3 regions of the Clostridium senegalense genome follow, and region 1 is predicted to be linked to each of the others. Evidence: riboswitches for the same ligand, from Rfam matches in the RefSeq annotation. Region 1 holds a riboswitch; each other region holds the start of a gene.
What was found. Region 1 has a riboswitch for cobalamin ahead of hemA (glutamyl-tRNA reductase). Riboswitches for the same ligand answer to the same signal wherever they lie in the genome.
Positions count from the first base shown of each region.

Region 2: linked by a shared signal. The riboswitch ahead of KQI36_RS10680 (DUF4430 domain-containing protein) and the one ahead of hemA (glutamyl-tRNA reductase) in region 1 are both predicted to bind cobalamin.
Region 3: linked by a shared signal. The riboswitch ahead of KQI36_RS14815 (ABC transporter substrate-binding protein) and the one ahead of hemA (glutamyl-tRNA reductase) in region 1 are both predicted to bind cobalamin.

Region 1 is NZ_JAHLNC010000008.1:157,535-166,145, reverse strand. Features, by position in the region: gene KQI36_RS13850 (CBS domain-containing protein) at 1-118, opposite strand, end outside; gene KQI36_RS13845 (DUF2383 domain-containing protein) at 463-921, opposite strand; gene KQI36_RS13840 (CbiQ family ECF transporter T component) at 1,145-1,840, opposite strand; gene KQI36_RS13835 (energy-coupling factor ABC transporter substrate-binding protein) at 1,822-2,103, opposite strand; gene KQI36_RS13830 (energy-coupling factor ABC transporter permease) at 2,105-2,824, opposite strand; gene hemL (glutamate-1-semialdehyde 2,1-aminomutase) at 3,113-4,396, opposite strand; gene hemA (glutamyl-tRNA reductase) at 4,431-5,654, opposite strand; cobalamin riboswitch at 5,915-6,090, opposite strand; gene KQI36_RS13815 (hypothetical protein) at 6,333-7,334, shown strand; gene KQI36_RS13810 (GNAT family N-acetyltransferase) at 7,601-8,113, shown strand; gene yfcE (phosphodiesterase) at 8,219-8,611, shown strand, end outside.
Region 2 is NZ_JAHLNC010000005.1:156,867-165,477, forward strand. Features, by position in the region: gene KQI36_RS10675 (cell wall-binding repeat-containing protein) at 1-2,956, opposite strand, end outside; gene KQI36_RS10680 (DUF4430 domain-containing protein) at 3,011-3,799, opposite strand; cobalamin riboswitch at 3,940-4,127, opposite strand; gene KQI36_RS10685 (exodeoxyribonuclease III) at 4,613-5,368, opposite strand; gene KQI36_RS10690 (ABC transporter permease subunit) at 5,565-6,797, opposite strand; gene KQI36_RS10695 (ABC transporter permease subunit) at 6,812-7,984, opposite strand; gene KQI36_RS10700 (ABC transporter ATP-binding protein) at 7,985-8,611, opposite strand, start outside.
Region 3 is NZ_JAHLNC010000009.1:151,875-160,485, reverse strand. Features, by position in the region: gene KQI36_RS17785 (HD-GYP domain-containing protein) at 1-290, opposite strand, end outside; gene KQI36_RS14830 (hypothetical protein) at 494-967, opposite strand; gene KQI36_RS14825 (methyl-accepting chemotaxis protein) at 1,256-3,343, shown strand; gene KQI36_RS14820 (sodium-translocating pyrophosphatase) at 3,422-5,437, opposite strand; cobalamin riboswitch at 5,706-5,907, shown strand; gene KQI36_RS14815 (ABC transporter substrate-binding protein) at 6,146-7,153, shown strand; gene KQI36_RS14810 (FecCD family ABC transporter permease) at 7,170-8,216, shown strand; gene KQI36_RS14805 (ABC transporter ATP-binding protein) at 8,218-8,611, shown strand, end outside.

The DNA of each region.
Region 1 (8,611 bases):
CTAAAGGAATTGCAGTATATCTATGATATTCCATTCGCTCCATGGCTCTTCTCATCGAAGCAGTAACTTTTTCATGTACTACTTGACTTTTCGGAGTAAGGAAAAAAGCAATATTCATGTAATCATCCTCCAATTAAGGCATTAAAAATAAATTTATAGTTTTATTTATGCCTAATTTAAATAATTATTTATAAATAAAGATTTGTACTATATTTATAAATAATCATTTAAGTATTAAACTTGTCCTTAAAATAAGTTATGTATTAAAAAATACAATTTTAAAATCTTCCCTATATAATATATTATACCAATTTAAATGGCATTTTTGTTACAAAATAGTTAATTTAAATGGTTAACATGAAATATAGGAACATATGAATAACATATGAAGGAATATTGTATGATTTTTATACAATATTCCTTCATATGTTTTGATTGTATTTATGTAGATGTATAATTAAATTAATAGTTTCCAGTAGATAATGATTTTATAATGTCAAGATGGTTTTTATAGTCTATTAACATGGAATTAATTTTATTTATAGTATCTTTATCAAGAGAATTACATTCATTAAAATGTTTTTCAGTCATTGTATATCCAAGATTACAAGCATTATATACTTCTTCTAACAGATCTTGTGTTGAATGAATTGTAATTTCATTTTTAAATTCATTAAATAGTTCAGAAGCTTTACCGATAATACCAACAGAGTATGAGGGTGTTCCACCAATACTTTGTATTTTATTACTAAACCATTGGGCTTGGGTTTTATAATCATCTTGTATGTTTAAAAAAGCATGTTTTACATCTAAATTTTCTGCCTTTTTAATATAACTATCAAAGGAATCTATGCCCATATATAATCCTTTTAAAAAATCATTTAATTCATTGACAAAATCATTATTATTTCTAGTGTTCATGAAATCACTCCTTAGTATAACATATGTAATAAAATTTTTATTATATATGTATATCATTTGCAAAAAATAAAAATCTATGACAATGATAGATAAAAAATTATAATTAGATTCAAAGTGATAGCTAGAAAATTTAATGTTATTATGAAAGAACATAAGTAAAAAAGCAAAACTTAAGTAAAGTGAAAATAATTTATTTAAGTTTTACTTTTTTATTTATATTAAATTAGATAAAACATAAAGCCAATAATATGATATTATACATAAACATCATAAGCATAAACTTATAAGATAATTTAGATGTACATTGAGCATAATAATGACGTCCTGCATAACAACGATTGTATAATCCATCCTGAATTTCTGGCCAGCGTTTAAGTGTATTTAAAAATAAAAGCCCTGCTAGTTTAGACATATTTTTAATTTTACTTTTAAAGCTATGAAATCCATGTCTACAACTCATTGCATTATAGATACTTGAAGCTTCATCGTTAATTAATAATATGTAAAGCTCCATTGATTTAGCTATATCGCAAATATCTTGTAATGGAGTTATTTTGGATACTAAAGAAAGTATATGATCAAGTGGTGTTGTAAGTGTTAAATAAGATATGCACATACCACCTGAAACACCTTTTAAAATAATTACAAGTATGTAATTAAAATTATAAACAAATAACAATGTTATTGAAGATAATAGTGAAAAGGATAATATACCTATATTGAATTTTAATACTATGTCTTTAGGATTATTAGCTTTTATGTGAAGAATTAAAAAAATAAATATGTTTAATATAAGTGGAAGAGGTTTATGTACAAATCCTAGAATAATCATAGGAAAAATGCATAGGCATAACTTTTCCAAGGGATGCCTATGACTTTCTTTGCTTATTTTTGAATAAGCTATGATTGTTTTGAGCATTGAGTCTTTCTACCTACATAATAGCCAATAAAACCTGCTCCTATAGCTGCTTGTAAACAGAATAATAGCGTTTCTATTTCTCCAGATGGTGGTTCCCAGATATGGCTAAACCAAGGTTCATAATCACCATCAATTTCAGCTATAACTTCTTCCATTTGATCATCTCCACCTACAAATTCACTTGTAGAACCATAATAAGCTAGTGGTGCAATTATAAGAAATGCACTTAAAATTATTAAGATAATAATATTTTTCTTTTTCATCTTATATCATTTCCTCCAATGTATGTAATTCCTCTTTTGAGTGTTTTTCAATAAACTCAAATATTATAACAGTAAATATTCCTTCAACAATAGCAAGTGGAACTTGAGTCACTGCAAATATTGCAAAGAATTTTCCAAATGCAGCTATTACACTTCCGCTGCCAGAATGAGCAAGAGCCATTTGTATAGATGTTATTAAATAAGTTGATAAATCACCTAAAAATGCGGCTAAAAATATAGCAACTTTTTTATTTGAATTCTTAAAAATCTTGTATATAAAGAATGAAACAAATGGTCCTACTATACCCATTGAAAAAACATTAGCTCCTAGAGTTGTTAGTCCACCATGAGCAAGTAAAAGTGCTTGAAATAAAAGAACTAGAGATCCAACAACACTCATAGCAAATGGTCCAAAAATAAGTGCACCTAAAGCTGTTCCTGTAGCATGTGAACTACTACCTGAAACAGATGGTAATTTTAATGCTGATATAACAAAGCAAAAAGCCGCAACTAAAGCTAAAAGCATTTTTAAATCTTTGTTAGTGCTTGTCTTAGTTTTAATTTGTTTTATACCTATAATAATAAAAGGTATACAAAGTACAAAATAAGTAATGCACCAACCAGGACTTAAAAATCCTTCAGCTATATGCATTGCAGAAGCTGTATATGGTATAAATAAGCATAAAAATAGTGCTAAAAGTAAAGTATGTTTTTTTCTCATAAAAAATCCCTCCATATTTTAATAATAAATTTTATAATATTTTTAATAATAAACCTTTATAATTGATTTTGTTGATTGGAAAAATTAAAAAAATTAATTATAGTTTAAATTTTCATCAATAAAGAACAAATTTTACTTTAAGATATGATAATTAAAATCATTCTCAAATTATTTCGAGTACAAATATATGTATATAAAAAAAGTAGGGGAACTACGAGGGAATGGACTTTAAGTTAAAAATAACCTAATAGTTCCCTACTAAAAATAAACATTAGTTAAATATTACTTTTAAAATTCAAAATTTTTAAATACATCTAAGAATTTATCAATATGCTCATCCGTATGTTTTACAGATAAGAATAAAGCTTCAAATTGAGATGGAGCAATGTATATTCCGTTTTTTAATAAGTAAAGATAAAATTTTGAAAATAATTTAGTATCACAAGTTTTGGCATCATCATAATTAGTTACCTGAGCTATATCAGTAAAGAATATAGTCATCATTGCACCACATCTATTTATTGTCATAGGTATACCTTTTTCTTTTGCAATTTTAAGCATACCATTTTCTAATTTTGAGCCTAGTCTTTCAAGATGTGTATAGTATTCAGGGTGATTATAAAGTTTTGTTACTGCTGAAAGACCTGCTGCCATAACTACTGGATTTCCAGACATAGTTCCAGCTTGATAAACAGGACCTACTGGTGATAGTTTTTCCATTATCTCTCTTTTTCCACCATAAGCACCACATGGAAGTCCACCACCCATTATTTTTGCATAGCAAACTATATCAGGAGTTACATCAAATAATGTTTGCGCACCTTTATATGCAACTCTGAATCCACACATAACTTCATCAAAAATTAAAAGTGCTCCATATTCTTTACAAAGACTTTCAAGTTTTTTCATAAACTCATTAGATGCTTTTATAACACCCATATTTCCAGCAACAGGTTCTATAATAACCCCAGCTATATCGTGTCCATACTTTTTGAAAATTTCTGTTATACTTTCAATACTGTTGTAATTAGCTATTAATGTATTTTTTATACTTTCTTGAGGAACTCCTGCACTTCCAGGTATACCTTCAGTCATAACGCCAGAACCTGCACTTACAAGGAATCCATCAAAATGACCATGATAACATCCAGCAAATTTTATGATTTTATTTTTTCCAGTATAGCCACGTGCTAATTTAACAGCGCTCATAGTGGCTTCTGTTCCGGAATTAACCATTCTTATTAAATCTATATTGTCTAGTGTTTCACATAGATGTTTTGCAAGCTTTAATTCTAAGTTAGTTGGTGCACCAAAAGCTATAGATTCACTACAACATGTTTTTATAGAATTAACTATATCTTCATCGTTATGACCAAGAATCATAGGTCCCCAAGCACCAATAAAATCAATATATGTATTTCCATCTTCATCAGTTATTGTTGCGCCATTACCACTTTTAATTACTGGAGGGGTAATTCCCATATCTTTTAATGCTCTAACAGGACTATTTACACCGCCAGGTATGTACTTTTCTGATTCTTTAAAAATTTGATTACTTTTTTCTAAATTCATAAATAAAACCTCCTTAAGTTATATGCAATGTTTATTAAATATCGCAAAAAATCTTTTCAATAATTGATAATGCTTCTTTGCCTTTACCATTTAAAGTTTCTTCTTTTAAAACTTCAATAGCCCTATTAACGTATGCATTGCTAGTACTTTTGATAAGTGTTTCCACTAACTTATCATTATCCTTTGTAAATTTTTTTTGAGTGTATGTTTTAAATCTGGTGCTATATATTATGTTGCTTTTTTTTATCATTTTCATAATATGAGGAGATAGGGATCTAAGCTTAACCCATTCTAAATACTCATACATGTATTTTTTTACTATGTAATAATGTTCTTCCATTAAAGTTTTTCTTAATTTTTTATTTTCAGCATCTATAGTATGAATTTTATCTATGTCATAAACAGTTATATTAAGTAAATTATCTATAGAACTACAAACATCTCTAGGTACAGCTAAATCAAAAATTAAAAGATTTTCTATGTCCTCAACATCATTTTTTTCAATTATAAAATTCTTTGACGAAGTACAACTTATAAGTACGTCAATTTTATGTAAGTATTTATTTTTATCGTTTACATGAATTATCTCAACTTTATCATTAGAATTTTTAATTAAGTCATCATTTTTAACTTTTTCTATATCCCTACAAGCTATATATAACTTATCAAAATTATTATCATTGACAAGTAAGTTTTTAAAACATAATTTACCTACATCGCCAAAACCTATAATCATAAAAATACGTTTTTGCTTATTTATAGCTTCTTTTATTGCAATGGAAGAAGAAGAAACAGGAATTTTGTAAAGCATAGTTTCTGTTTTGAATTCTTTTCCACATCCAATGGCATTAATAAATAATCTTTCAAGTGGACCTTTTATAACATTAAGCTCTAAAGACTTAAAGTATCCATCTTTAACTTGACCTAATATTTGATCTTCCCCTAATATCTTAGAATGAAATCCACAACATAATTCCATGATATGCCTTACAGCATTTTCTCCTGTAGAAATAAAAGTATATTTCATATCATTAATATCCCAATTTAAAGTTAAAAAAATTTTTTTAACTAATAAATCATTATTATTTTCTTGAGAAGAAAAATATACTTCTGTTCTATTACAAGTAGAGATTATAATAACTTCATCAAGAAAACTTTTAAGTTTTAATAAGTTACTCTCTAAATCTGAAGAATTAATACTAAATCTACTACGAACATCTAAAGTTACATCTTTATTTAACCCTATTAACCTAACCATGTATAAACCATCTCCTAATTACAAGAACAAAATATTTAAGTTTTAAAATAACAATACTTTAGTATTATATACTTATAAATAAAGTAAATGTGTAAATATATTAATTATTATTTAATATTACTATATTAAATTTTATTATATTGTACTAAAGTTTTATATTTACCTAAATATAGGCAATAAAAAAACTCACAAAAGTGAGTTTATAATCAAAAAAATACATAAATATCTTATATAAACAACACTTTCCTTCCGCCCGAAGGTTTGTGATTAGATTTACGGCAGGTCTCCTGACTTACGGGTCAATCTCCTTTTACCTTCCCAAAGCACAAAGCTTCAGTGGTTAAAATTCGTCTCCGTTACAGTAGCGGGGGCTGTAGTGGGCTTACACCACTTTCCCTATTAAACTATTAAAAGTACCATAAAAAGTATTAAATTTAAAATTGTACAAGCAAATTATAACACAATAAAAACAATTTTGAAAGATTATAATTAAAAAAAATACAAAATTACGACAAATCAAGAAAAAAACATGTATAATTAAAAAATAAAGACTATTAAGATGAATTGTAAAATTAGCTAATTTTACAATTGAATAATATATCATTATAATAATATAGGATTAATTTGATAGTAAAAGAATATAAAATGTTAATATATGTATTAATTAGGAGGATATATATGGATTTTTTTAAGGAAAAGCTAAAGAAGCAATCAAAAACGTCTATTGCTTTAACAATATTATTAATTATTGCAATTATATTTATAGGACAAATCTACTATAATGAGAAGGAATTTATAAAGAACTTTAACGATTTCAAAAAATATTTTACAGAAAGAAATGAAGAAAGTGCACATGGTATTTATATTGATATAAAAAAACAATCTCATAAGGAGAAAGTTGATGTATACATATTAGACCAATTAGATGCATTCAAATATAATTTAGAAAACGATTCTATTGAAAATAGTCATATTGATGATGCTAGTAAAGAGTTAAGCTATTTTGAATTTTATTCTGAAAAGTCAGAAAAAGTCAAAGAAGAGTATACTAAAATGCAATCTTATGTGGAGGATTATAATCATTATAAAAATGGATTAGAAGCTTATGATAAGAAAGACTTTGTAAAAGCAAAAGAGGAGTTTGAAAAAGTAACTTCAAATTATAAACAGTATAATGAAGCTCAAACTATGGCTGAAAAAATGAGTGCTAAATCTAAAGAATGGTCATTAAAGAAATGTAATGAATTATTATCTTTAGGTGATATAGAAAATGCTTTAGTTGAACTAGAAAAAGGTTTTTTACTAAATAAAGATGATTCTGATTTATTAAAGGAAAAAGAAAATATTGAAAAAAATAAAATTGAGTATTTAAAAAATAGAAAAGAGATTAGTGGATCTTTAGAAAAAATAAATAAATTAAATTGGATTAAAGATGAAAAAAATATAGTCATAGAAGAAATTAAGTATAAGGAAAAAGATTTTTATAAAGTTACAGAAAAAGATGAAAAAAATCCTAATATATGGGAATATGAATTATATATAGAAAAATTACCAATTGATAATGAGAACACAGAAGAAGAGAAAGACAAAGTGATGAAGGAAACTATTGCTTTGCTTATAAAAGATAAAGAAGAAAAAAGTTTAGATGATTTTATAAAAGAAAATGAAACGAAACAGTAATTTTTTTAAAGGGCGAAAGCCCTTTAAATTTTTTTGTTTTATGTTTAAAATTAAAAATATTTAAAATATTAGCGTTAAAATGAAAAGTTTGATAATATATAAATAAGTTATAATATATAAAAGAATGATATTAGTTAATATCATAGGTTTTGGGTGATATATAGAAAATGCATTCATTTATAAGAAAAGCTATTTATATATAGTTCTTAAAATTATATATAGTATTAATATATCATCTTAAAAAAATAAATAAGGGGGACATTCTTATGGATAAATTTATAAAAAGAGGTAATTTAGTTTATATAAGAAAGCCTGACTTTGAAGAAATTGATTATATAAAAAAACTTTGGAGTGATGAAGATACAATGAGAGATGTAGGAGGCGCAATTCATTATAGTGAATATAAATGGGAAAATTGGTACAAAAGAATGGTTGACCCTGGAAATGGCAAGAATTTTTATTGTTTAATATATAATATGGAAAACACACCAGTTGGGGAAGTGAGTTTTCACGGATATGACAGAAACACTAAAACCGCTGATTTAAATGTTAAAGTTGAAAATAAATATAGAGGCAATAATTATGGGAATGAAGCAGTTATGCTATTATTAGAATATTATTTTAATAGCTATGGTGGTGAGGTTATTTTTGACACTGTTGCTAATGAAAATGGAATAGAAGCTCTTAAAACTTGGAAATTTGAAGTTCTTGAAGAAAAAGGTAAAGAAGTATTATTTAGAATGACAAAAGAAAATTTTAATAAAATGGTAGAGCAATAAAGTAATAACTATTATAATAAAGAAGTAATAAACTAAAGAAAGTGAGGTGTTTTGTTTAGTTGATATAGTTTTATAATTATAACTAGGGTGCTAAACAAAATATTTATGAAGTTATTTTTTATATCTGATATTCATGGATCTCTTAAATATTGTAAATTAGCAATTGATGCTTTTATAAAAGAAAATGCTGATTATATAATAATATTAGGAGATGTTTTATACCACGGACCAAGAAATCCATTGCCAGAGGAATACAATCCTAAAGAAGTTGCAAAGCTACTTAATAATTATAGCAACAGAATAATAGGTGTAAGAGGAAATTGTGATGCAGATGTGGATCAAATGTTGCTTGAATATCCATGCATGATGGATTATAGCACCATTTTATATGGTGATAAAAGGTTTTTTCTAACCCATGGACATATTTATGATGAAGAAAAACATCCTAATATATGTGATGGTGATGTGATGGTATATGGACATACCCATGTACCCGTA
Region 2 (8,611 bases), on a different contig from region 1:
TTTCTAAATCCTTTTCTTTAGTACCAATTTTAATATTTTTAACGTCCTCACATTTTATTTTTGATGGACAATTAACTAATATTTCTTTATCAAAGGTTCCCTCAAATTCAATATCATAATTTGAATCTTTTGAGCCTGTAATTTTTACAGCACCAAAATCTCCTTTTGTATTTTTAAGTATTGCATTTGATTTGATTTCTGTTCTTTTAATTTCTGAGTCTTCAAATAGCTTTACTGCCACATTACTTTTACTTTCCACTGTAAGATTATCTGATTTTACATTAGTTAAATTTATACTATTAACGTCACCAGATTTTACAATTACATTTTTACAAGTAGTTCCTTTAATATTTACAGTTCCTTTTTCACCTGGATCCAATATTAAATTTCCATTTAATTTGATATTTCTAATTTCTATATTATTACCTTTTACTAATATATCTTTATTTACTTCTTTAATTTTACTTTCATCACCAAATTTTCCATTATCTTTTGACAATTGAATTTCTTTATCAGTTTCATTAATACCATCATCTTTATCATCACCATCTTTTGGTGGTTCTGTTGTTCCACCACCTTGATTGTTTGATGACACCGTTATTTGGTTTTCAACCTTTACCCCTTCTTTTAAAACAGATATAGTATGTTTTCCAGCTGAAGATATTTTTATAGTAGCTTTACCATCTATGTTAGTTGTTGAAACTTCTTTATCATCTACTTTTATAGTAGCTCCATATACAGGTCTATATACACATGTAACTACAATATTTATATCTTCGTTTTCTTTTACATTCTTGTTTATTCCGTTCACTGTCAATTTCATTGGATCGCCAGGTTTCACTAAATCATGCCAATCCCAAAATCTATATTCTAATTCTAATTTATCACCGGATTTTACAAAAACATCATTTGCCCCTACAGCGGTTTTCTTACCATTTAAATATATAAACCAATCTGCTCCTAGATAACCTTGCTTTCTTTCAGATTCACTTAAATTTTTTAATGGTTTACTTTTTATTTTATTTATTTCATTTATAAAACCATTATTAGTTTTAATATCAGCATTTTCTTTTAAATATTCCATTGCTGTTTTTTTAGAATCTACTTTAAGATTTTTATTTAATATCTCATTTCCATCATTAGAAATGATTAATTTAAATTCATCATTTTTAGGTTTTTCAGAAGAACCACTACCACCAGAACCGTTACTTGAATTGTTGTCTACTATTTTATCGGCATTACCAGATATAGTAACATTCTTATTTTTTTCTATTAAGTTTACTTTTGCACCATTTTTTATAGTTATTTTGCTTTTATCTAGTGCTTCAATTTTTTTAATAGTAGCATTCTTATCTATTGTAAGTTGTGATGAATTTTCTATTTTTACATTAGATATTGTCCCATCTAAAGTTGTATTAGAACAATTAATTATATTAATATCAGTTACTTTGCCTTTTAATGTAACTTTAGAGTTACTTTCTTTACTATCAATTTTGATATTCTTAACATCATCACATTTTATATTTGATGAGCAATTAACTAATACTTCTTTATCAAATCTTCCTTCAAGTTCAATATTATAATTTGATTCTTTTGTTCCTGTAACTTTTACAGTTCCAAAATCCCCTTTTGTATTTTTAAGTATTGCATTTGACTTAACTTCTGTATTTTTTATAGTTGAATCTTCAAATAGCTTTACTGCCACATTACTTTTACTTTCCACTGTAAGATTATCTGATTTTACATTAGTTAAATTTATACTATTAACGTCACCAGATTTTACAATTACATTTTTACAAGTAGTTCCTTTAATATTTACAGTTCCTTTTTCACCTGGATCCAATATTAAATTTCCATTTAATTTAACATTATTTATAGTTACATTATTTCCAGTTACTAATATATCGCCTCTTACTTCTTTAATAGTTTCTACATTTCCAAAAGTTTCATTATCTTTTGATAATTTTGTTTGAGAAAAATTCGAATCTATTTTATCTAATATACTACTAGGTACTACTTTTTCTCCGCCAATTATAGTTAATTTACTAGTAGAGGTTATATTAGAATTTATAATTTTTTCCACATCACTATTTAAATTATTATTTGTTAATATTATAGGTGCTTTTTTAAGTCCTGCTATTGGAGAAATTGATAGAGCATCTGCAAAATCATTTCCTCTTACAAAATAGACATTTTCATAACTTATGTAATTAATAAATTTTGATAATACTTCTTTATTAGTTAAATATCTGTCGTTTCCAGCTATTCTTTCACTATTTTTTATGCCTGTTACAACAGTATTATCTATTACATTAGTACCACCTACAAAATATGCTTTAGATATGTTAACTTTTTTTATATACTCTGTTACTTTACTTGGAATGTTATTTTTTTCTGTATATAAAATTGGACTTTCTTTCTGAGCTGCTATAGTAGCAACTGAAAGTGCATCAGCATAACTCAATCCATTAGATATGAATATAGTGTCACTTGTTCCAAGTTTTTCACTTACCTTCAATGCAGTTTCATATCTAGTGCTACCATAAATTCTTTCTGTTTCTGTTATGCTGCATTTTTTAATCTGTGCTTCAACATTAGCACTAAGGGCTCTTTCGCCACCTAGAATAAATGCCTTTTTAGGTTTTAACCTTTGTAATTCCTTAATTGCATTTTCTGTAAGGCCATTTTTATTTGATAATATTATAGGACTGTTATATTTTTTTGCAAGAGGAGTAACAGATAATGCATCTGCAAAGTCATACCCATAAGCAATAAAAACATAATCAGAACCACTTTTCCAACCTTGCTCACTTATTTTTATAGCAGTTTCTATTCTATCTGAACCATATATTCTGCTTTCATTTACTTTAGCAGAAGCATTTACTGGTAATAAGAACATGAACATGCTAAAAAATAGCAATAAAATACTAAGCTTTTGCTTAAAAAGCTTTTTCATAAACCCTTCATCCCCTTATTAAAAATTCTTGTTATTTAATGTTAGTTATGTGTTTTAATCTTCTGGTGGTGAAAGTTCTCTTTTATCCCACTCATGAAAATCAAATAAAAGTATGTCTCCCTTTTTTACATATAAATCATTTGCTCCTACTGGTGTCTTTTTATCATTAAGATATATAAACCAGTCTATTCCTTTAACTCCATTTGCTTTTTGTTCTGGAGTTTTTTGATTTTCAGGTATAGGGTAAAAATTGTGTATTCCATCAATTTCAAAAATAAATCCACCATTTTCTTGCATAACTGTATTTTCTCTTAGGTACGTCATTGCATTTTTACCGTCCTCTACTTTTAATGTTAACTCTTTTACTTGTTGAGGACTTTTACCGGTATAACCCTTTATATCTTTGCCTATTATCATAGTAAAGGTATCTTCTTCAGGTTTAGACTCTACAACCTCAGGACTTTCTTCCTTTTTAGTTGCTACATCTGAAGTATTATTACTACTATCATTGGAATCATCATTATTTTTTGCATTTTCCTTTTGTGATAAATCCTCTTTATTTTTTTCAACATTCGAAATATTTTGTCTATTTTCTTTATCACTATCTTCATTTTTATTATTATCATCTTTTTTATTTTCTGATTTTTCTTTAGAGTCTTTTTTGCTATCATTTTTATTTTCTTTTTTAGATTTTTTACTACTACTATCATCTTTTTTTACTTTATTTGTAGTAGTTTCAGTTGTAGTTGTAGTTGTCTTCCCTCTTTCGCATCCCCAAGCAACGGAAAATGCTATTAAAATTGTTAACAATATAGCTAGAAAAATTTTATAATTTTTTTTCATTAAATCACCTCCACTCTTTAAAAATTTGCAATAAAAAAAGTTCCCATTGGGAACTTAAATAGCATATTTTATACAAGCAAAATAAAAACAACAATTTTATAAATGCTTGCAAATCCATGATATTTTATCTCTCCCAAGAAAGATTCAATCCAGTATAGGCATGTCTCCTGACTTAACTTCATCTTACTACCAAACCTTCCCAAGATATCTCTCAGTGGTATTTTTGGATTCATCAGTTTCACAGTAACTTTGGGCTGTAGTGGACTTTAACCACTTTCCATTTTAACTTTCTTATTGCTAAGAAAGAACCTATCCTCTATCTCTATTAACTTGTCACACTCATTATATTACAAATATTTTTCAATTTCAACATTTATTTTAAACATTTAGAATATTTTGTATGTTTTTGTTTTTTTATAAAATAATTAAAATTTTTATTTAGTATTTTAATAATTAATGTAATTAATTAATTTTTTTTCATAACTTTGTAAATAATTATGTGCACTTATAATAAAGATAATTATTATATTATAATTATAAAAAAGATTTTAAAAAGTGATTTTATATGGCTATGTATTACAACAATGTAGTATTTATAAAACTAAAATTATTATCAAGAAATCTAAGAAAATATTACTTTATAGTAAACAATTAAATTTTGATATGTTAAAATACCTTTAAAAAAATTATAGAAAAACAAGCTCCAATTTAAATTTATTCAATAACTTTAAAATATTTTTATATAAAAAGAACCTGCCTTAAAATATATCTATGTTTTAAGGCAAGTTCTTTAAATTATATTTTTATTTATAGTTATTTTATTACAAGTTCTACTGGACAATGATCTGAACCTAATACTTCAGTATGAATATTAACTCTTTCTAATTTTTTCTCTAGCTCTTCTGATACACAAAAATAATCTATTCTCCATCCTGCATTATTTTTTCTTGCATTAAATCTATAGGACCACCATGAATAAACTCCTTCTTTATCTGGATTAAAATATCTATATGTATCTATAAAACCACATTCTAAAAGTTCAGTAAACTTAGCTCTTTCTTCATTGGTAAATCCTGCATTTTTTTTATTAGTTTTAGGGTTTTTCAAATCTATTTCCTTATGTGCTACATTTAAATCTCCACAAAGAATAACTGGTTTATTTTTTTCTAATTCTTTTAAATATAACCTAAAATCATCTTCCCATTCCATTCTATATTCTAATCTTGCAAGTTCAGTTTGAGAATTTGGAGTATAAACAGTGACTACATAATATTCTTCAAATTCTAAAGTTATTACCCTTCCCTCATTGTCATGCTTTTCAATACCTAAGCCATAATTTACAGAAAGTGGTTTTATTTTTGTAAATATAGCTGTACCTGAATAGCCTTTTTTTTCTGCATAATTCCAGTAATCATAATAACCATCTAACTCTAAATTTATTTGACCTTCCTGTAATTTGCTTTCTTGTATACAAAATATATCTGCATTTATTTCTTTAAAAAACTCTAAAAACCCCTTTTTCACACAAGCTCTAAGGCCGTTAACATTCCATGATATAAGCTTTGTCATAATTATCGCTCCATTCATTTAATATATTTAAAACTTATGGTATAAGTCTATACCATATTATAACTATAATTTAGAATTACTACAAAATATTTTAACCCATATTATAGATTTAAAAACGTATAAATTTAAATGATATGATTTTATAACACTATAATAAAACTCCAACTTCCTTATAAAGTTGGAGCTTTTATTAGTTTTACGCTGTAATATCCTTTTTTATAAAAATAATATGACTTATAATATAACAAATACTAATCCATCCTAATAAAACTGTTATGGAGAAGTTTAAATTTACAAAAGTAATACCCAAAAGTTCATTTATTTTGTTGCCTATAATAATAGATTCATCACAGTAAGATGTAAATATAAATGGTAGCATTTTATTTAAAACACCTGGTGGAACTGGATTACCTTTATCAGGAGCAGATTTTATAATATTAATCCATTGAGTAGCCACTATAAAAATTATAGGAAGTACTAATGCTGTATTACTATCATTACATATTGTTGAAAACAAAAATGAGAATGCTATTGTTGCTGTTACAACTAAGAATTGTAGTATTAATATTTGTAATAAAAACATTCCATTTGAAATTAAATAGCTACTTCCTACTATTGGAATAACTATCTGTTTTAATTCTCTTATTAAATATGGGGGAATAGATTCGTAAGTTGTTCCTACAATGTTTGGAAGAGACATATCTCCAAATCCATATATAAGTCCAATTACTATAAACATTAAAAGCTCTAATACTAAAATTATTAAATTTATAGATAATATTGCTGCTATAAATTTTGAAAATATTATTTTCCACCTTTTAATTGGCTTTACTAACATAAATTTTATAGTAGCTGGCTTATTTTCTCCAGCCACTATATCAGCTGTCATAACTGCTATTATAATTAACAATCCTAATTCGCCAATTTTAGGTATTATATTATATATCAATTGATCTACAGCATTTATTCCTCCTTTAAAATCATAAGAGATGCTATTATTTATATAATATTGACTTTTAAGAATCTCACCATTATAATATTCAACCATAGATGATGATGAACTATATCTTTTTTTTCGTTCTTCACAATAGTCAATCTTCATCTTTAATCTGTCTTTATTTGGTATGTTTTCATCTAGCATATTTTCTAAATGCTCTATTTCTTTTTGACTATCTTCTATTATCATTTTATAAGCCGAATCTATATCACTATATTCCCCATTTCCACTATTTATTTTACATTCTTCTTTTAAAGTTTTTATATAATTTTTTTGAAAATTTATAGTGCTTTCTGTATTTCCATTTTTCTTTTGAAAATTTATCCCTAAAAAAGTTATAAAAATTGAAAGTATAAAAAGCAATACTACTCCTATTAAGAACTTTTTTCGTCTAACAAGCTTAGATATCTCAATTGATATTAACTTAATCATATATAACCCTCCATTTATACAACATCTTTTTTTATAAATTTTCTATGGGCTATATAGTAAAAAATAATAGTCCATATCAAGCAAACTATTAGTCCTAATTTTAAGCTTATATTTGTTGTACTTAATTTTAAATTTATAATACCATCTATTATAGAAATACTGTTATTATAAGATGTAAACCAAAATGGATATACATTTTTCAGAAAGTTTAATGGAGTTATAAATGTTATAATTGATGCAACAATATTTATCGTTGCATTAATTATTAAACTACTTCCATTAGTACTGCATTCTTCTGATATTAATAATGATAATGCTATTATAGGAAGTATAGCTACAAATTGAAACATTAATGATTTTATTAAATATTTATATATTGGAATTATATATGAGCTATTATTTATAGAACTTAAATTTCCTAGTTTATCTATGTTGTATCTTGTTCCTACTATTACAGGATACATATAATCACCAAAGTTAAATATAATTCCTATGATAATTAAAAATATAATTTCTAATAGAAATATACTTATAGAGGCTAATAAGAATGCAGATAAAAATTTAGCGAGTATTATGCTACTTCTTTTTATAGGCTTTGCCATAAGATATTTTATAGTTGAATTTTGATACTCACCACTTATTGAATCATAAGCTAAAATAACTACAAGCATTGGTAAAAATATTACATTTAAAGAACCTAAAACTTCTTTCATATCTAAATAAGAAGATACCTCATACTTTTTTCGTGGCTCTAAATTATTATCTAACAAATATTTATTAATTTTAATTTTGCCATTATTTTCTTCAATTTGATTATAATCTAAGGCTATTTTTGCACTCTCTATACCTTCTTCTAAAAATTTATTTTCTTCCTCTAACTTAATTTTCCAGTTATAATTAGGATTTTTAATCTCTTCTTCTAATTCTTCATTTTCTTTTTCAACAACTTTTATCTTTTGTTCATAATTTCTTTTCATATCTTCACTTAAATTTTCATCTTGTGCCTTTACCCTATAATCTACTAAAAGTTTTTCATTATTTTTTATTTTTATCTCTGGTTTTTCATTTTGTGCATTTTTGTAAAGTCCTACTCCACTAAAAACTAACATAATAATTAGGGAGAGTATAAAAATAATATATTTTTTACTTTTTACTAATTTATAAATTTCTACTTTTAGTAATTTCAATTATTTCACTCCTTCTGTAATTTCCATAAACCTATTTTCAAGATTTTGTTTAACTTTATAAACATCATATATATCTATATCATTTAAAGTTAAAATTTTTATTACATTTGGAAATGAATCTTTATTACATATTAAGGCTAATAAATTATCTTTAGCTTCTATAGTATCTATAAAGTCTAATTCTTTTAAAATATTCTTTGCTTTTTCTATTTCAGATACTTTTATGTTTATATGCTCTTTATTATCGCTTTTTAAATTATTGATACTTTCAATGGAAACAATCTTTCCTTTATCTATAAAAGCAACTTTACTGCAAAGCTGTTCTACTTCAGCTAAAATATGAGAAGATACCAAAACAGCTGTATTAAATTCACTTACAACATCCTTTACTATTTTTCTAAAATCAACAATTCCTGATGGATCTAATCCATTGGTAGGTTCATCTAATATTAGAAGCTTAGGATTTGGAAGTAAAGCTTGACCAAGCCCTAATCTTTGCTTCATGCCTAAAGAATATTTTTTAACTTTATCATCAATTCTATCTTTAAGTCCAATTATTTCAATAACTTCATCAATACGTTTTTTATCAACATTTCCATAAAGCTTAGCAAAAATATTTAAATTTTG
Region 3 (8,611 bases), on a different contig from region 1:
GTCAATCTATTAGAATATATTTTTATATTTCTTTCTGCCTCTTTCAAACTTTCATTTTCTTTTATGATATCTTTTTCATCTAATTTATAAAACTCTTTAATAAAACTCTTTTCTGTTTTAATTAATATAGGGTTTTCCATATAAACTTCTCTTAATTTTCTAGCTATTTCCTCTGTTATTTTAGTTCCCTTTTTAACTAAAACCATATCATCAACTATTATATCTTCTTTAGTAAAACCATCTAATTTAATTTTATTTTTGTTATCTTGCAAATCCGCAGTATTACTCATATTATCCCCCCATATCTATATTAACTTTATAGCATATTAAAGATATTTATACAATTATTTATATATATCAAATTCCAACAAAATATGAACATAATTATAATACTTATTTTCCATGAAAGTTATTATTATAGAATATAAAAAAACTGTATCAAAGCAAAAATACAACTTGCTTTTGATACAGTTTCTATTACTTAATTTACAAACTACATCCCAACAGAGATCTTAAATAATTCATTTTCCTTATCTTCAATGTATTTGCATAAATCTTTAAAATCTTGAAGCCAATGAATTTTTGAAAGCTCTCTTAAATCTATAACCACTCCTGTTGACTTATGTCTTATAAATTCCATATTATATATTGGCGTAACTACAAAGCCTCTTTTACAATCATATATGCAAGATTCAAATTTATCCCAATTATTTTCAAAATATTTCGTCTTAGCAAAACATAATCTATATAAATGAAAAACCATTCCTAATGTAGATGATTTTTTTGCAAACTTATGACTAAAGCATTCCTGTACAGGATATTTTTCTTGCACTCTCTCCCAATATAATTTTTTATTGGTACTCAACCCGTACTTATCTATTACTTTACACTTTTCTTCCCCTAATTCCTCTCTCATAATTTTTTCTCTTTCAGTGTCGTCTAATGTCCTTAATAAATCATTGTTCAAAGCGAAAACCTCCTAAAAGAAATTAAGAATATCTTTTCTTATCTTAATATTAATAATATTCTAACAATTTTTCCAATAGAAAGTATCTATAGTTATATATAAAACTATTCGATTATTAAATATATAAATCATTATCAACAAAATTTTCATTCTCAAATACATTTATATCATTTTTTGTATTATTATATAATTATTTGACTTTTTATAGTATTATAAACTTATATTACATAATTTAAACTCTTATTTTAACTTAATTATAATTAAACTTTAATATTGGAGGAGAACGTTATGAAATCTTTTTTCCCTAAATTTTTTAGGTATAAAAATAACGGTGATTTAAAAAAGAAAAGCATAAAAAATCAAATACTTTTATTACTTTTACCATTAACTATCGGTGCTATGATTGTTATGGTAGGTATATCTTATACTACAGCTCAAAAAATTTTATTTTCTGAAATTGATGAAAAAATGTCTTATCAAACTAATTCTACAATAGAATTTATTAGCAAACTTTTAGATAGACATGGCCAAATTGCAAGAACATTAGCAAGTTCTGCTAAATCATTTAATGGAGATATAAATGAAAACAATTCCCAAAATCTAGTCAAATCATTTATAGAAACTAATAATGAAACTTTTGGTTCAGGTATATTTTATGAACCGTATTTAATAGATAAAAATACTAAATTTTTATCACATTATGGTTATAAGAAAGATGGACAAGTTCTTTACACAAATGTATACTCCAAAGATGACTATACAAAAGACTACTGGTATAAACTAGGTGCTAGTTCTAAAGGGGATTTAATGTGGTGTGAGCCATATTTAGATGAATATACTAATGTTACTATGTTAACATCAGTATGTCCTATTTTACAAAACAATAAACTTTTAGGAGTTGCAACTGCTGACATTGACCTATCTACTATTCAAAAGACTATATCAGAAATTAAAGTAGGAAAGTTAGGAAGAGCATTCTTATTAACATCAAATGGTACTTATATAGCAGATAAAGATTCATCAAAGGTCTTAAAAATAAATATTAAAGAAGATTCTAACGATAGCCTTAAGACAATTAGTAATAACATATTATCTTCTGAATCTGGTAAATCTTCATTTAAAGATGATAATGGAACAAATATAACATTTTTCTCCACTATTCCTGAAACCAATTGGAAACTTGTTATGTGTATACCAGAATCAGAACTTCTAAATCCACTAAGAGTTTTAGCCTTTAAAATTTTTGTAGCTATGCTTTTTGTTATTATTTTAGTAACTATATGTATAACTAAATTAGCCAATAATCTAAAAGTAAGAATATCTAAGGTCAATTCTTTAGCCGAAGCTATTGCAAATGGTGATTTAACTTATAGAATAGATGTAACATATAATGATGAATTAGGCGATATGTCAAATCATCTTAATAAAATGGGTGATAACTTAAAAACTGTAATCGAAAAAGTATCTATTGGCCTTGAACAAGTTGTTTCTACTTCTGAAGAACTAACTGCTAGTGCTAATGAAACTAAAGAAGCAGCTAATCAAATTTCTATATCTATTCAAGATGTTGCTAATGGTGCTGAAATGCAATCTACATCTTTTATTGAAGCTTCTAAAGAAGGTGAAAAACTTCACCATAGAGTTTCTGATATATCTTCATCTATTTCTTCTGTAAGTGCTGCTTCTAACCTTGCCTATGATAAAGCATTAAGTGGTAATAATGTAGTTACTTCAACCATAACTCATATGAAAGACATTAATACCAAAGTATCTTCTTCAGCTCAAATTGTTAATTCTCTTAATGAAAAGTCAATTGAAATTGGTAATATATTATCTTTAATTTCTAACATAGCATCCCAAACTAATCTTTTGGCTTTAAATGCCGCTATTGAAGCTGCGAGAGCTGGAGAAAAAGGAAAGGGCTTTGCTGTAGTTGCTGATGAAATACGAAAACTTGCTGAACAATCTTCAGATGCAGCTAAAAATATTTCTGTTATAATAAATGAAGTTCAAAATGAAATACAAAATGCTTCATTATCAATGAATGACGGGTGCAAATTTGTAGATGAGGGTATGACTATGGTTTTTGAAGCTGGAAACTCATTTGAAAACATTCTACAGGAAGTTAAATCTATTTCTGAGAGCGTAAATGATTTATCTTTTGCTATGGATAAAGTTTTATCAAGTAGTACTATTATGGTACAATCTGTTATTAATTCTTCAGAAATTTCTACTACAACTTCTGCTAATACTCAGAATGTAGCTGCTTCTAGTGAAGAACAAACTGCTCTTATGAATGAAGTTTCTAATGCTTCAGAACATCTATCTCAAATGGCATGTGAACTTCAATTAGAACTTTCTAAATTTGTACTATAAATAAAAAAACTATATCAACACAAAAGACAGGTTTAATTTATTATCAAAACCTGTCTCTTATTTTAATCAAAATTAATATTATTTTAAAAGTATTCCACCATAATTACTTATAACTACTGCAAATACTACTGAAACTATTGTCATAAGTTTTATTAAAATATTCATAGATGGTCCAGAAGTATCTTTAAATGGATCTCCAACTGTATCCCCTACAACTGCTGCTTTATGCGAATCACTTCCTTTTCCGCCATAAGCTCCACCTTCAATATATTTTTTAGCATTATCCCATGCACCACCAGCATTAGACATAAACATTGCAACCATAACACCAGTTCCTAAAGCTCCTGCAATTGTCCCAGCAAGTGCTTCCGCTCCTAACAAGAATCCAACTGCTAGTGGTATAGCTATTGCTAAAATACCTGGTAGTAACATTTCCTTTAATGCTGCATCTGTTGAAATTTCAACACATTTTGCATAATCTGGCTTTTCAGTTCCTTCCATTATTCCTTTTTTCTCTTTAAATTGACGTCTAACTTCTTCAACCATTTTAGTTGCAGACTTTCCTACTGCCTCCATGGTTAATGCAGCAAATAAAAATGGTACCATACATCCTACTAAAAGTCCTGTAAGTGTCAATGGATTTAATAAATTTATACTTTCTAAATTAACAGCCTGAGCATAAGATGCAAATAAAGCTAATGCTGTTAGTGCTGCCGAACCAATAGCAAAACCTTTACCAATTGCTGCAGTAGTATTTCCAACTGAATCTAATTTATCAGTAATCTCTCTAACTTCCTTTGGCATATCAGCCATTTGTGCAATTCCACCAGCATTATCTGCAATTGGACCATATGCATCTACAGAAATGACCATACCTGATGTTGCAAGCATTCCTACTGCAGCTAACGCAATTCCATATAAACCTAAACTTGCATCTTTTGAACCACCTATTAAGAAATATGATAGTAATACTCCTAATGCAATTATCAAAATAGGTACAACTGTAGATTTCATTCCAATAGCAAGACCAGAAATTATATTTGTAGCTGCTCCTGTTTGAGACTCCTGTGCAATAATTTTTACTGGTTTATAATTATCTGATGTGTAATACTCTGTAATTTTACCTATGAAAACCCCAACTAATATTCCCACTAAAACAGATATAAATGGTTTTATAGTATTTAAAATAGTTTTGCTTAAAATCAACGAAAATATTATCATAAGTACTACAGATACATATAGTCCTAAATTCAATGTTTTCTGTGGATCTTTTCCTTTAGAATATCTAACTATAAATATAGCAATTATTGACGCTATTATACCAGCAACAGACACATATATTGGAAACATAACAGCATTTTTTCCTAGTGATACACTTGCTGCGACTCCAAGAGTTAATGCAGATATTAAAGAACCAACATAGGATTCAAAAAGATCTGCTCCCATTCCTGCTATATCACCTACATTATCCCCTACATTATCAGCTATAACAGCAGGATTTCTTGGGTCATCTTCCGGGATTCCAACTTCTACCTTTCCAACAAGGTCAGCACCTACATCTGCGGCTTTAGTATATATTCCTCCACCTACACGTGCAAAAAGAGCTATTGATGATGCACCTAATCCAAAACCTGTAATATATTCTATTTCTAAGTTGAAAATTAAAGATAACATTGCAATACCTAAAACTCCAAGTCCTACAACAGAAAGTCCCATAACTGTTCCCCCAGAAAAAGCTATGGATAAAGCATCTTCTTTTCCTTTAGTAGCAGCTTGTGCAGTTCGTACATTAGCTTTTACTCCTACTTTCATACCTGCATATCCAGCAGCAATTGAAAATATTGCACCTAATATAAAACTTATAGATGTTTTTATATGAAGAAATACTGCAATAGCAATAGCTACTACTAATATAAATATCCCCAAATATCTATATTCCTTCTTCAAAAATGCCATTGCACCTTCACTTATATGGCCTGCAATCTCCTGCATTTTTTTATTTCCCACTTCTTTTTTTGAAATTTCTTTTGATATAAACATTGCAAAAAGTAAAGTTAACACTGATACTATTATTGCAAAAAATAAAAAAGACATAAAATACCCCCTTTAAGTATCATTTTTCCGTAAAACTATTACTAATAGATTTCATAGTAACTATTACTATTTTCTATAAGTATATATTCTTCTTTTTAAAGTTTTCCCCTTTAACATTTATATAAACTTTTTGTAAACTTTTACACTAAATGTAATTACATTTTATAACATATTTTTCAAGATTAAGTTTAAATTTTCTGAATATTATCTTTTTCTATTTATTATGTTATAATCGTGTGGAGCTAATTGCTAAATTATTTTTAAAATTGAATATTTTTAACTTTTTGGTTTAAATGTGATTAATTTCAATTTATTAAAAGGGAAAAGAGTTTAAATCTCTTACGGTCCAGCCACTGTAATGAAGAGCAAATTTTTATTATACCACTGCAAATTATAAATTTAAGTTTGTGGGAAGGTGAACATTTGTGATGAATCTAAGTCAGGAGACCTGCCAATAAGTTCTAAAGTTGCTTACTAGGATAGGTTAATTTTAATTAAATTTAATACATTACATAATTAGTTGTATGTTTTAAAGTTATTTATTACAGTATCTTATTCTAGGATACTGTTTTTTGTTATAGATTTATTATAATTATTAAATTAAATAATAAAACAAATTTAAAATATTTTTATTATTCTAATTATTGCGTTTATAAATATTAAAATATTTATATATATTAATAAAAAGATTACTTAGGGGGATTTTTTATGAGAAAACAAAAAATTTATTCATTAATTCTAGCAGTATCACTAACTGCATCAATTCTTTCAGGCTGTGGTAATACAAATAAAGCTTCAAAAGAAGTTTCTTCAAATTCTGCTTCTGAGCAAAAAAATTATAAAGAAGTTACTGTAAACAATGATTTACCTTCTGGTAAAGAAGATGAAACTTTTTCTACTGCACCAAAAAAAGCTGTTACACTAAGTGGCTTTACAACAGAAATGCTACTTGCATTAGGGCTTGAGGATTCTATAGCAGGATATTCATTTCAAGACAACGAAGTACTACCTGAATATAAAGACGCACACTCCAAACTTAACAAATTGTCTGATTTAATGCCATCTAAAGAAACATTATTAGGTGTTGAACCTGATTTCATAACTGGATGGATGTCTACCTTTACTGAAAATAATTTTAATAATAAATTTTGCAAAGAAAACAATGTGAAAATTTATGTTCCAAAATGTGAAAGTCCTAATGCAACAATGGAAACTGTCTATGAAGACTTTACTAACCTTGGAAAAATATTTAATGTAGAAAAAAATTCAGAAGATGTTATATCTAAAATGAAAAAGGATATTGAAGCTATATCTTCTAAAATACCAAAAGATACAAAACCTGTTAAAGCATTTGTATATGATTCTGGCACAGATAGTCCTTTTACTGCATGTAACGGTTTGCCTACAGATTTAATAAAGCTTGCTGGTGGTGAAAATATATTTAAAGATGGAGAAAAACCTTGGGCTAAAGTAACTTGGGAAGAAGTTGTTAAACAAAACCCTGAGCAAATAATAGTAATGCAATATAATGCAGCTGATGATGTTGAAGAAAAAATAAACTTTTTAAAAAATCATGATGCATTAAAAGATGTAGATGCTATAAAAAACAATAAAATATTTGTATTAGAGCTTTCAGAAGTAGTTGCTGGTGTTAGAAATCCTGGTGCTATAAAAGCTATGGCGGAAAATTTCCATCCTGAAATATTCAAAAAATAAATTGGAGCGTTTTAAAATGAAAAAATTTAAAATAAACATATATATTATCTACACAGCATTAATATTATTTTTAGTATTTTCTATAATAGTTGCTATTAATGTTGGTTCAGTAGATGTGAGCAGTTCTGAACTTTTCAAAATTATAATTAATAAAACATCTGGAAATGATGTCTTTGATAAAACATGGTCCAATTCTGTAGAAAATATAATTTGGCAGTTAAGATTACCGCGAACTCTTCTTGCTGGAATTGTTGGTGCCGGTCTTGCTCTTTCTGGAGTATTAATGCAGGCTTTAACAAAAAATGTTCTTGCTGATCCATATATACTTGGTATTTCATCCGGTGCATCTACCGGTGCAGTTATAAGTATATTACTTGGAAGTAGTTTAGCTATACCTTTTATGTCTATCCATATAGGTGCATTCATAGGTGCATTATTTTCTTCAATATTAGTATTTGTACTTTCAAGTAAAAAAGGTAAATTTTCATCTTCAAGTTTAGTTCTAACAGGGGTTGCTGTGGCATCAGTATTCTCTGCAATAACAAATTTTATTATATTTAAAGCAGAAGATGTAAGAAAATTATATTCAGTTATGTTTTGGATGACCGGGTCTCTTGCTGGATCTAAATGGGATGATGTGCCTTTAGCATTTTTAGTGCTTATAATTTCATCTATTATATCTTTAGTTATTCATAAAACTCTTGATGCAATGCTTCTAGGCGAAGATGCTGCTATAACTTTAGGTGTTAATATTAAACTTTTTAAAAAAATAATAATTGTAACAAGTACATTACTTACTGGAATTATGGTTTCTTTAAGTGGAATTATAGGCTTTGTTGGTCTTATTATTCCTCATATTTGCAGAACAATTGCAGGTTCTGTACATAAAAAGCTTATTCCTTTAACAGTTCTTTTAGGTTCACTATTTTTAATATGGTCTGATATATTGGGTAGAATGATAGGTTCAACTGAGGAACTTCCTATAGGTGTTGTTACCGCAATCATCGGTGCTCCATTCTTCCTATGGTTATTAAGAAAAAGTAAGTATTCTTTTGGAGGTTAAAATGACTAAGCTACATGTTAAGAATTTAAATTATAAACACATATTAAAAGATATAAATCTTGAAATATCTAAGGGAGATTTTGTAGGAATCATAGGTCCAAATGGTAGTGGAAAATCAACTTTACTTAAAAATATATATAGAGTTTTCACTCCAGATAGTGGTGAGGTTTTACTTAATAATAAAAACATAAAAAAATTATCTCATAAAGATATTGCAAAAGATATGTCAGTAGTGGCACAAGAAAATAGACCAGAATTTGACTTTAATGTGCTTGACATGGTGCTTATCGGAAGATTTGCACATAAAGGCTTATTTCAAGATAATACAAAATCAGATATTTCTTTTGCAGAAAGCTGTCTTGAAAAAGTTGGAATGCTTAAATTTAAAGATAGAA